Regions from separate parts of the Arthrobacter sp. P1_D12 genome, predicted to be linked through region 1. Evidence: riboswitches for the same ligand, from Rfam matches in the RefSeq annotation. Region 1 holds a riboswitch; each other region holds the start of a gene.

Region 1 (4,085 bases):
GCCCCGCGATTTGGGCTGGATGTGGTCGATGGTGTGGGCAGCCTTGCCGCAGTACGCGCAGCGGTGGGCATCCCGGCGCAGCACGCCGCGGCGGCTCACCGCAGTCATCGTGTTATACCTGGGCCGGATGTAGCGGTTCAGCAGGATCACGGACGGGCGGCCCAAAATGTCCTGGGGGCCGACCACGGGGTCGTCCCCTTCGGCCACCACGCTGGCCTTTCCGGTCAGGACAAGGACGAGCGCCCGGCGGAAGGTGATGACCGCCAGCGGTTCATATCCAGCATTCAGAACGAGAGTGCGCATCCGCATACCTCTTCACGGCCGCACCCGCCAGCGGCACGAGGGCCGGCTGCCCTCTGCATGGTCGGGCTATGGATCGACAACACAAGAGTAAACACTCAAGTGCCGGATCACCGAATATTTTTTCACCGGCGCGGTCCTCAGCGCGGAAAGTTCACTGCGCGGCAACGCAAAAGACCCCCGCCTGGAGGCGGGGGTCTTTCGGAATGCTGGGGTTCGTGCTTAGGCGCCGACGCGGATGAAGACCGGGCCGGAGCCGACGTTGACGCTGTACAGCGCGGTGGTGCCGCCGTTCCAGCCGCCGTGCACTGCCATGCCGTTGCCGACGTAGACCGCGATGTGAGCCATGCCCACGCCGCCGTTCTGGTAGTAGGCGAGGTCGCCCGGGCGTGCCTCGGCGGCGCTCACGGTGCGGCCCAGGGACAGGTAACCTGCCGGCCAGCCGTGGTAGTGGATGCCGGCCGCGGCCAGGGCGTTGGTGGCCAGGGCGGTGCAGTCCTGCGCCACGCCGATCTGTGCGTAGGCAGCAGCGGCGATGGTCGCGCCTGCGCCGCTTCCGATGCCCGCGGGGGCCTGGGCAGCGACGCCGCCGCTGACGCCCAGCTCGGTGCCGCCGGCGCGGGTGGCCGTGGCCGTGGCGTCCTGGACCTTCACGACGGGCTTGGGAGCCTCGACGACGGGAGCCGGCGTGGTGGTCACGGCGGGCTTCTCGTAGGAGATCGCGATGGTGGAAGCGGCCGAGATGGTGGCCGGAGCTGCGGACTGGACTTCCAGGGCCGAAGCGGAGGTGGATTCGCGCTGAACATTGGTTTCAGCAGCGTTGGCTGCGATTCCGCTGGTCAGGACCAGACCGGAAGCTGCGGCGATGACCGCGGCCTGACGGCCCACGCCGCCGGCGTTGTCGCCGACAGCCTTAGCAATTACAGCCAGCGAGTTGGTCTTGGTGACCTCGGCGCGGTGCCGTGCAACGTTTGCACGAGTAGTCATTAAGTTCTCTCTTTCGTGATCCTTGGACCGCGCGCTTTCGGGCACGGACTGAGGACGCTCCGGCATCTTGGGGGTACGCCGGATCGCCCCGAAATGGGTTACTTAGCGAAGGGTGTACTGCGAAGACGCGCCAAAAGCGGAAACTGCATGCTGTCCGGGCTCGGTAGAGATTGAGCCTGCGGAACGTGATCCAATCCGGGCGCCGGCAAGGGCGGCACGTGATGTGGATTCCAGCGGGCTCGACAGAGCCTCGCCGGTGCGCATGCGCGCAGAATTGTGGCGTGAAGACACGAAAGTAGCCTCTCCCAATGCCTACGAGGTGAGCTGTCGGATTCGGATGGGAGTCACCCGGCCGCGCTGCTTCCTGGGAAGCTTTGCGACTTAACCCCAAGGCCTTCTTTCGAAGGCCAAAATTGGTTCCCCCGCCCCTGCCAGACGATGTAATGCGAACGGACCTTGAGCGGTGGCAGAGCTAGGCAATCCACTCAAGAGCGCCAACTTCGGAAAAGTTGGCGTGCTTCAAACCCTACAGCAGTCCGGATCCAATGTCACATTCAGATCACGGCGTGTCACAAGAAGTTGAGAGCTGCCCATCGTCTTTCTAGAGCCAGCCGAGCGGGTCAACGACTTCGCCGTTGACCATCACTTCAAAGTGGAGGTGGCAGCCGGTGGAGGCGCCGGTGGTCCCGCTCATGGCGACGACGTCACCGCGGGAAACCTTCTGGCCGACCTTGACCGAGGCCGAGGACAGGTGGTTGTACGTGGTCTCCAGTCCGTTGCCGTGATCGATGACCACGCGGTTCCCCCCGCCGAAGGGATGCCAGCCGTTGAAGGTCACGGTGCCGCTGGCGGCCGCGTGGACCGCCGTGCCGCACTGGGCGGCGAAATCCTGGCCGCGGTGGAACTCCCCCGCGCCCCCGGTAATGGGGCTGACGCGGTAGCCGAAGGGCGAGGCCGTGACCAGCTGGTCGAGCGGCGCACCCAGGGTGCCGGCCGATGCCGCGCGGGTGATGGTGCCCACAGACTGGGCGCTCAGCAGCTGCTTGAGTTTCCCGTCCGGATCACCCTTCGTGGTGACGGCCGTGCGGTTGAAGTCGACTTTGGCGGCAGCGGCAGCGGTGACATCCGGCTGCACGGCAGCCGAGAGCGCGCCGGATTCTCCCGGATTCGAAGCCATCACCGGGCTCGTGACGGGGACCGTCACAGTCAGAACCAGACCAGTTGCGGCCAGTGCGATCCCGGCCTTCTGCCCGACTCCGCTGGCCGCGGCAAAGTCCGTGACCTGGCGGAACGGACTGCGACGGCGACGGCGTTCATCGCGGTGCACGTCCCGCGGGCGTTCGGCCGTGTGTGCGACGACGGGACGCGGCTCCGGAGCGGGACCGGTCGCGCGGCGACGGCCCCTGGCGGTCTGGGTGGTCAAGAACGGTTCCTCTCTGGATGGCCTGCGAAGTTAGCTGTCGGATTCGGGTCAGAGAGATCAAAGACCCGGTCCGCCGTTGCAAGCAGCCAAGCACAGAGGCATCCCCAGGGGATCCTTCGGTGGAAGCTGCTTGCCGCTGACGGACTTCACCCCAAGGCTGCCGAAGTAGCAGCCGAAAGTGGTTCCCCCGCCCCTGCCAGGAGGTAGTTCTGCGACTGATCCGCTGGCAGGGCTCGGCTTCGGATCAGGTAACGCTTTGGTATCGGTACTGGGCACTAACTATAGGCGATTAAGCCGCCCGGTAATAAATCCGTAACCGCAATTGTGGACAACTCATGGGTCGTCCCATGACCGGCGCGTAGTGGCTGGTCAGGCGACTGTTACAAAGACGTGCGCGGCAACCTCGGGCGGCAGCTCCAGGGCACCTTCGATATCGGGGACGCGGACCGAGATGTACTCCCCCACCCGCTCCAGCGAGACCAGCGCGCCAGGCCTGATTCCGCCCTCGTCGAGCTGGGCCAGAAGCTCCGGCTCCACCTGGATCGGCTCCGCGAGCCGGTTGACCGTAACCCGTGAAGTTGCCCCGTAGCCGGCCATGGCCTCCAGCAAGTTCACGGGCCTGTCCACGGGGGCGCCATTGGGCACGCCGCCAAGATCCGCAAGCCCCGGAATAGGGTTTCCGTAGGGCGAGACTGTCGGGTGGTTGAGCATCTCGAAGATTCTTCGCTCGACACGTTCGCTCATGACATGTTCCCAGCGGCACGCTTCCTCGTGGACGTAGGCCCAGTCGAGCCCGATCACGTCCGCGAGGAGGCGTTCGGCCAGACGATGCTTGCGCATGACACCGATTGCACGTTTCCGTCCGGTTTCCGTCAGTTCAAGGTGCCTGTCGCCGGAAACAACCACCAGCCCGTCGCGCTCCATCCGGCCGATGGTCTGGGACACAGTGGGGCCGGAGTGGCGGAGCCGTTCGGCGATGCGGGCGCGGAGGGCAACGATGTTTTCTTCTTCAAGTTCCAGAATGGTCCGAAGATACATCTCCGTAGTATCGATCAGATCCGTCATTCAGCTCAGCTCCTCGAGCGCAGTCCTAGCGTCATTCCCACCGTACCGCGTGCGGGCTGCATGCAGGATGCGCCCAGGCGGGAACCGCCGTACGTTCGCATGCCAGCCTAGCCTATTTTGAATTACTCCGGATAATCTTTCGATCGACCTGAAGCTATTGTCCCAGCCCCAGCCGGCCGGCCGTCCCCGGCGTCTCAATGACCGGACTATGACAGGCCTTTTTCTGTATCGCCGGGAGCTGTCAGGCAAAATAAGACAGGCAGAATGAAGAGGGGTGTCCGTGGTAGCCATCCCTGCCCGCCACCTCCCA
Region 2 (4,085 bases), on a different contig from region 1:
CCGAGCTCATGAGCATGGGACTGCGGATGGCCGGCTGGTCCGTGGCCGTGGCCGAGGACGGGCCTGGAGCCGTCCGGCTGGCCAAGGATTTCCGCCCCGACGTGCTGGTGCTAGACGTGATGTTGCCCGGGTTCGACGGCGTCGAACTGCTGAACAGGATCCGCGCGTTCGCGCCGGAGGTGCCGGCGCTGTTCCTCACCGCCAAGGATGCCGTCCAGGACCGCATCACCGGACTGGCGGCCGGCGGCGATGACTACGTCACCAAGCCGTTCAGCATGGAAGAGGTGCTGCTGCGCCTGCACCGGCTGGTCCAGCGCTCCGGAGTGGCCGCCATGGACACCGCCGAACTCGTGGTGGGAGACCTCGTGCTCAACGTCGACACCCGCGAAGTCACCCGGGCCGGTGAGGAAATGCACCTGACCGCCACGCAGTTCGAGCTGCTGCGCTACCTCATGGAAAACCCGAAACGGGTCATCAGCAAGGCCCAGATCCTGGACCGTGTCTGGGACTACGACTTCGGCGGGCAGGCGAACATCGTGGAACTGTACATTTCCTACCTCCGCAAGAAGGTCGACGCCAACCACGCTCCCATGATCCACACGGTGCGCGGAGCCGGGTACGTCCTGAAACCGGCGGACTGATCCGTGCCCTCACTTTCCGGCATGACCCGCGTCCCCGGACGCGACTGGCGCAACCCGTCCACGTGGCATTTGCGCACCCGGCTGGTCCTGGTAGCCATGGCGCTGCTCGTGGCCATCTGCGGCGCTGTGGGCTTGTTCAGCTACGCCTCCATGGACCTCTTCCTCACCCGGCAACTCGACACCCAGCTGGACCAGGCCTCGCACCGTTCGAGCGAATTCGGCCGGCCCTCCTCGGACGATTCGGGCAGGCGTCCCGACCCCCTCGAAGCCCGGGGACAGGGCGTCGGGACGCTGAACGCACGGATAGTGGACGGCGAAGTCAGCAGGGCCGGATTCCTGGCCGGGGACGGCGCGGTCAAGAGCCTCTCCCCCGCCGACAACAACGTTCTCCTGGCCCTCACCCCGAGCGGCGTGTCCGTGGACCGCAACCTTTCGGCCGGCGCCTACCGGCTCACAGCCGCGCGCACACCGTACGGCGACGTGATCGTGACCGGACTCCCGCTGGCAGAAAAACAAAACACCCTGGCCTCCCTGGTCTGGACCATGGTGGTGGTGTCCGCAGGGGGACTCGTGCTGATCGGGCTCGCCGGCACAGCCCTGATCCGGCGGACCATGAAGCCGCTGGAACAGCTCTCCGAGGTCGCCACCAAGGTCTCCCGTCTCCCGCTGGACGCCGGCGAGGTGGCGCTCGGGGTCCGCGTCCCGACGTCGGCGGCCCATCCCGGAACGGAAGTGGGCAGCGTGGGCTACGCGCTGAACAAGATGCTGGACAACGTCTCCAACGCTCTCGAGGCGCGGCAGGAGAGCGAGATGAAGGTCCGGCAGTTCGTCGCCGACGCCTCGCACGAACTCCGCACCCCGCTGACGGCCATCCGCGGCTACACAGAGCTGATGCGGATGACCGAGCATTTCACCCCCGACGGCGAGAGGTCCCTCGCCCGTGTGCAAAGCCAGTCCGAGCGGATGACCACGCTCGTGGAGGACCTGCTGCTGCTGGCGCGCCTGGACGAGGGGCAGCCGCTCAAGATCTCCGACGTCGACCTCACCCAACTGGCCATCGAGACGGTCAGCGATGAGAAAGTCATGGCCCCGGACCGCATCTGGCAGCTGGAACTTCCGGACGAGCCCGTGGTGGTGCGCGGTGATGCGACCCAGCTTCACCAGGTCCTCGCCAACCTGCTATCCAATGCGCGCAAGCACACTGAACCCGGGACCAAGGTGGTCACGGGCGTTATGCGCTCGGCTGACGGCAGTGCCGTGGTCACCGTGACAGACAACGGCAGCGGCATCGCCCCGGAATTTATCGGCCGGGTCTTCGCCCGCTTCGCCCGGGCCGACGCCTCGCGCACCAATCCGGCGTCGAATCCCGCAGCCGTCCCCGCCGATTCTGCCGTCGCGACGGCGAGGGTAGGGTCCGGGGCCCCCGCACGCTCGTCCTCCGGCGCCGTTTCCGGCAGCCGCGGAGGTCACGGCACGGCGACCGCCGCGCCGACGTCCGAGGGCACCAGCGGGTTGGGCCTGTCCATCGTCCAGTCGATCGTGGAGGCCCACGGAGGAACAGTCGAGGTCACGTCCCGGCCGGGCCGCACGGAGTTCGCCGTGCGGCTGCCCGCCGCGCCGCCGCCGGCTTAACCGGAACGGCCGCCGTCGGCGCAAACGGCCCGGACCGGCCGGCCCGCGAACCCGGCGCAACCCGACACCCCGGCACTGTGACTCCTGTTACCAAAATGTGACTTAAGCGGCCAGGTCCTGTAGCGTCGTTAGCGTGCGCCGCCATCGGTGCCGCATATCCGGACGGACGCCAAACTCTGCCGCTTCCCGGATTCCGCTGGACCAGGCAGAGGCGGGGGACCCAGAGTTCCCGGGCATTCTGCTTTCATGCGCCCTCGGGGTGAAGCCGACACGTGATGTTCCGTGCYGCCGGATGACCTCATCCGAACCCGACAGCTAACTCCGCCGGCGTTGAGAGGCCACCATGACTGAATTCCAGGTACAAACACGCCCTGACGGCGGTTCGCATTCCCGCTCAGTTGGCGCAGCCAAGTCGCGCCACCGCGCCGAACCGGTCAAGCAGGCATCCGCCCTGTCGCGGTTCGCCGCCGGGCTCGGTGTAACCGGCCGCCGTGCCGCCGTCGTCACCGCCGCGTGCGCACTGCTACTGGGTGGCGGTGCCGCCAGCCAAGCGGCAGAGCCCGGCGCCCACACGGCGAATGTTGCGAGCCAGACGGCCACGATCGCCGACCCGCTGGCCAAGCTCAACTTCGAGCGGGTCCAGGTGGCTGGCCCGGGCGCTCCAGCGGAAAAGAACGTGGCTCCCCAGATCTCGGAGGTTAAGGCAGCCGAAGCGCTGATCCACGCCCCCGCTGCTGCCGCGCCGGCAGCCTCGGCAGCACCTGCTCCGGCCCCCGCGGCAGCCCCCGCACCTGCTCGGGTTCCCGCGGCAGCTCCCGCTCCGGCACCCGCTCCGGCACCGGCAGCCGCTCCGGCCCCCGCACCGGTCGCAATCGACGACCCCGCCGGCGCGCAGGCCTACGCCGCGTCCCAGCTGGGCCGCTATGGCTGGGCACCTGGCCAGATGCAGTGCCTGCACAAGCTGTGGACCAAGGAGTCCGACTGGAAGACCACCGCCACGAACGCCAGCAGCGGCGCCTACGGCGTGGTCCAGTCCCTGCCCGCCTCGAAGATGGCGAGCGCCGGCGCCGATTACATGACTAACTACCGGACCCAGATCAACTGGGGCCTGAACTACGTCAAGTCGCGCTACGGTTCCCCCTGCGGTGCCCTGAACTTCCACTACGCGGGGGCCTCCTTGCGTCTCCACTGCGGGACCGGCCCGGCGGGCCAGAATTCCACAGTCCCCGCACAGCTTGACCCTAAAGCCCTCATATGGGCCGCCGGGAAAGTTGAGCCATGACATTCACAGACCAGGCCACAGGAACCCTGCCCCGCTCCACGGCGACGCCGGCTGGCCCGGCGACCCCCGAGGCACCCTCGGGGCTTGCGCTGGCCGACGCACCGGTCCCGGGCCCGATCGCCGGGGCGCTGACCGGCACCGGCGGCCGGCGCACGGCCATTGATACGCGCGCCAGCACGCCCCTGCTGGACGTCACCATCCCGGTCTTCAACGAGGAACGGGACCTCGAGGCCTGCCTGCGCCGGCTCCACGCGTACCTGCTCGGCGCCTTCCCGCATTCCTTCCGGATCACCGTGGCGGACAACGCCAGCACCGATGGAACGCTCAAGGCCGCGGAACGGGTAGCCCGCGAGCTGCGCGAAGTGACGGTGGTCCATATGGCGGAAAAGGGCCGCGGAAACGCACTTCGCAGGGTGTGGCTGGCCTCGCCGTCGCCGGTCCTGGCGTACATGGATGTGGATCTTTCCACTGATCTGGCGGCCCTCGGCCCGCTCCTAGCCCCGCTCATTTCCGGGCACTCCGACCTGGCG
Region 3 (4,085 bases), on a different contig from region 1:
CCACGAATTGCGCACGCCATTGACCATCCTGGACACCAGGATCCAGCTGGCCCAGCGCAACACTGTGCCCGGCTCCAGGCAAAGCCACGACCTGGCCCGGATCCGGGAGGACGCCGCGACGCTGACAGGGATTGTCAACGAACTGCTCCTCGCGGCAACCGCGGAGGCCCCGGACCGCTCCGCGCCCCCTGCCGACCTCGCCGACGCTGCCGCCAGCGTCGCCGGCAGCCTCCAGCAGGTGGCAGAGCAGCGGCAGGTGCGCCTGGAATTCCATGCCGCTGCCCGGCCGCTGGCCCGGATCGAGAAGAGTGCGCTGCGGCGTGCCGTGCTGGCCCTGGCGGACAACGCGCTGGCCCACACGCCTCCGGGCGGCCGCGTGTCCATCACGACCTCAATCGAGCAGAAGCGCGCCGTGATCACGGTGGCGGACTCCGGGACCGGAATCACCGGCGTCGATCAGGCCCGGATCTTTGACCGGTTCGTGCGGACCGCCGGCACCGGCACCTCACAGGGACAGCGGAGCTTTGGCATCGGCCTGGCCCTGGTCCGGGAGATTGCCGTCGCGGCCGGGGGCACCGTCGAGGTGGCCGCGACGGGCGGCGAAGGAACCGTCATGAAGTTGACGCTTCCGCTCATGGGCAGCGGGAATCCCTGAGGACCCTGCGCCGGGGAAAGCTATGCCATCGGGATCCCGGACCCCCGAATGCGGAGACAGGAAAGACCGGCGGTCGAGTTGCCCCCAAGGGAACTCGACCGCCGGTCTTTCCGGACTGTCTGGCCCCGGGTCGGGGCCGTGCGGCTTAGGCGCGGACGAACGTCACGCCGCCGGTCGCGGTGAGCCAGGACAGCGGGTGGACCATGGTCTGGTTCTTGCCGTTCATGCCGCCACTGACCACCTGGCCGTTGCCGGCGTAGATGCCGACGTGGCCGGACTGGACCACCATGTCACCGGGCTGCGGCGTCGCTACAACGGTTCCAAGGCCAAGGAACGCGCGGGGACCGATGTCGCCAACGGGCTTACCCGCGGCGCCAAGGGCCTTTTCCACCATGGCAGTGCAGTCCTGGGTGATGCCCACCTGGCTGTAGGCGGCCGAGAGCATGATGGCGTTGCGTCCGCCCGCGGGCGCCGCGGCCGGCGCTGCTGCCGGAGCTGCTGCCGGAGCGGCCTGCACCTGGATGACGGGCTTGGCCGGAGCCTTGGGCGCCGCCGCCGGGGCTGCAGCGGGAGCCGGAGCCGGCGCGACGGGCCGTTCGATGACCGGCGCGGCAACAGAATCCACTGCGGGGCGCTCGAAGCTGATCTTGACGCTTGAATCGGCACTGACGGGGGCACTGACCTGTCCGGTGACGTCGACGTTCGACGCCGGAGCAGAGTCACGCTGCACCGGGGCGGTGGCGGCGTTGGCGGCCATTCCGCTGGTCAGGACCAGGCCGGATGCGGCGGCGAGGACGGCGGCATGGCGCGCAAAAGTATTGACTGAAGTCATGAAAAATGAAGCCTCTCCCAATGCCTGCGAGGTGAGCTGTCGGATTCGGATGGGAGGCACCCGGCCGCACTCCCGGGCCCGTCGTTTGCGGGCACTGTGCGGCTTCACCCCAAGACCTGCATATCAGCAGGTCAAAAGTGGTTTCCCCGTCTCTGCCGGACGTTGATGCGAGTTACCCCCGGGCCGCGGCAGAGTTAGGCAATCGGCTGGGGAGCGCCCGTATCGGAGACAACAGGCACTCATCAACCGTAGCGCGAACCGCACCCGAAAGTCACATTCAGGTAACGGAGCCATGATGCCGGGCCGCAATTTGCCCATAGGGCGGCGCCGTTTCCGAACATAGGATGATGCCATCAGCACCACCGGAAGCGGAGGCCCGAAAATGAACAGCCAGTGTGTCGCCATCTGCCAGTTGAGCACTCAGCCCCAAGAGGATTTCGACGTCAACACCGAGCTGCTGATCCTCGACGGCGGGGACGTCCACGTGAGCACCTGGGACGCGGAACCGCGTGACGGGGGTTTCGACGAGCACATCCTCAATGACCGGGTGGACGCGCTCGGGTACATGGTTGTCAACGACTGGGCCTTCCTGGACGGCAAGGCCTACGCGGTGGTGGAACGGCGGTCAGGCCCGGCGCCGGCCGGCCGCCGAGAACCATGACCTTCCTGTCCCTGGCGCTGATCGCCGTCATCGCCCTGGCCGGCCCCCTGCTGGCCCTGCCGGCGCGCTGGCACTTGCCTGTCATGCTGGGTGAGCTGCTGGCCGGCATCGCGATCGGGCGCTCAGGCCTGGCCCTGGTGGACCCCGCGGACCCGACGTTCACCCTGCTGGCCAATATCGGGTTTGCGCTGATGATGTTCGTGGCAGGCACCCACGTTCCCGTGCGGGATCCGCACATCCGTGGCGCCCTCGGCAAAGGCTCCCGCCGGGCGATGGTGGCCGCAGCGGCAGCGGTGGTGGTCGGAACCGGCATCGGTCTGCTGTTCGGGACTGGACATGCTCCCCTCTACGTCGTGCTGCTGGCGTCCTCGTCGGCCGCCCTGGTGCTTCCAATCGTCGATTCCCTGCGCCTCGGCGGGCCAGATGTCGTCGCTATGACAGCGCAGGTGGCAATTGCCGACACGGCCTGCATTGTGGCGTTGCCGCTCCTGGTGGATCCGCCCCACGCAGTCCAGGCGGCGCTGGGTGTCCTCGTGGTGACCGGGTGCGCGGTAGTGCTCTTTGTCGGCTTGCGCTGGCTGGAGCGCCAGGGAATCCGTCGGCGCGTGCACCGGCTCTCGGAAAGCCGCAAGTTTGCCCTGGAGCTACGGATCCAGCTGGCCGTGCTCTTCACCCTGGCCGGTGTCGCGACGTGGAGCAATGTGTCTGTGATGATGGCAGGCTTTTCTTTCGGCCTGGTGATGGCTGCGGTCGGCGAACCGCGGCGGCTGGCCCGGCAACTGTTCGCGCTCAGCGACGGCTTCCTGGGTCCGCTCTTCTTCGTGTGGCTGGGTGCATCGCTGACGCTAAAGGACCTGGCCGGGCACCCGGACATGATGGCCCTCGGCCTGTTGCTGGGGGCCGGGGCCCTGCTGGCGCACGCCGACCTGGCTTTCCTGGGACTCCCGCTGTCGCTGGGGGTGTTGTCGGCGGCCCAGCTTGGCGTACCGGTGGCTGCGGCGAGCATCGGCACGCAGCTTCAGGTCCTGCTCCCAGGCGAGGCCGCGGCCCTGCTGGTGGGAGCGCTTGTCACCATAGCCGCGAGCGCCGTCGCCGGGTCACGGGCGGCGAGGACTTTCGCGGTCCCGGCAAATGCCGGCGGCAAGTCCGGAAATTCCGGCAGCGCCGTCGGGCAGGGCGATCCGGGGGGTCCGACGGCCTGACAGTCCGAATGTCTACATGCCTGGACCAAAGCCGGGCCGGCGGCGAAGGTTCGGAGGGTTATTATCCAACGGATGTGAATTGCAGCTCCGGCCTCCGCTTTGCCATCTCTGCCAGGACCCGGGAGACGGCATCCCGGACCGCTGTGCCGTCGGCGTCGAACGTCCCGCCCGGCTCGCCGAGCACCGCGTTGGCGTGCCGGACGAACCTGTCCCAGTCCCCCGCGCCCGCGCGCAGCGCCAGCAACGGCGAGAGAAGCGCGGCCCGGCGCAGCCAGGCATCGGGCTCGCGCACCCACCGGTCCAGCACGCTGTCGGCCCGCACCCTGGCCAGAACATCGAGTCCGTCCACCAGAGGTCCGACGACGTCGACGGCGAGCGGATCCACAAGGTCCCGCACCCGCGCCTGCCGGATGAAGCCCTCCAGCCGGGTGAGGTCGGAGTTGGTCAGCAGCTTCACGTTGGCCTGGAGCAGGACCACGGCGGCCAGCCGGCGCTCGAAAACCGGCGCAGGCCCCCGGCCGGAGCCTCCGGGCCCGGAGCCCCACAGTTCGGAACTCAGCAAAGTGACCTCATCGCGGGACAACCCGGGATAGCGGCGGCCGGCATCCCGGACCGTGCCGCGCACGGCGCCCACGGACGTGCCGTAGAACCGGAGGCCGCTGCCCGCCGGCTCCGTTTCCAGCCGCGCCTGAAGCTGCTCAGCGCGGCGCCAGGAAGCTTCGCGCTGCAGCGAGA

Evidence for each region. Region 1 has a riboswitch for cyclic di-AMP ahead of AC1DZV_RS13990 (NlpC/P60 family protein). Riboswitches for the same ligand answer to the same signal wherever they lie in the genome.
Region 2: another riboswitch for cyclic di-AMP. It lies ahead of AC1DZV_RS10830 (aggregation-promoting factor C-terminal-like domain-containing protein); the one in region 1 lies ahead of AC1DZV_RS13990 (NlpC/P60 family protein).
Region 3: another riboswitch for cyclic di-AMP. It lies ahead of AC1DZV_RS07770 (hypothetical protein); the one in region 1 lies ahead of AC1DZV_RS13990 (NlpC/P60 family protein).

The regions. Positions count from the first base shown of each region.
Region 1 covers NZ_JBFUAR010000017.1:44,454-48,538, forward strand. The annotation lists gene AC1DZV_RS13985 (HNH endonuclease) at 1-303, opposite strand, end outside; gene AC1DZV_RS13990 (NlpC/P60 family protein) at 523-1,287, opposite strand; cyclic di-AMP (ydaO/yuaA leader) riboswitch at 1,583-1,752, opposite strand; gene AC1DZV_RS13995 (M23 family metallopeptidase) at 1,889-2,710, opposite strand; cyclic di-AMP (ydaO/yuaA leader) riboswitch at 2,715-2,929, opposite strand; gene AC1DZV_RS14000 (iron-dependent transcriptional repressor DtxR) at 3,080-3,775, opposite strand.
Region 2 covers NZ_JBFUAR010000012.1:153,486-157,570, reverse strand. The annotation lists gene AC1DZV_RS10840 (response regulator transcription factor) at 1-641, shown strand, start outside; gene AC1DZV_RS10835 (sensor histidine kinase) at 663-2,273, shown strand; cyclic di-AMP (ydaO/yuaA leader) riboswitch at 2,458-2,617, shown strand; gene AC1DZV_RS10830 (aggregation-promoting factor C-terminal-like domain-containing protein) at 2,617-3,555, shown strand; gene AC1DZV_RS10825 (bifunctional glycosyltransferase family 2/GtrA family protein) at 3,552-4,085, shown strand, end outside.
Region 3 covers NZ_JBFUAR010000008.1:55,364-59,448, forward strand. The annotation lists gene AC1DZV_RS07765 (sensor histidine kinase) at 1-655, shown strand, start outside; gene AC1DZV_RS07770 (hypothetical protein) at 801-1,487, opposite strand; cyclic di-AMP (ydaO/yuaA leader) riboswitch at 1,495-1,698, opposite strand; gene AC1DZV_RS07775 (hypothetical protein) at 1,870-2,148, shown strand; gene AC1DZV_RS07780 (cation:proton antiporter) at 2,145-3,350, shown strand; gene AC1DZV_RS07785 (DNA alkylation repair protein) at 3,412-4,085, opposite strand, start outside.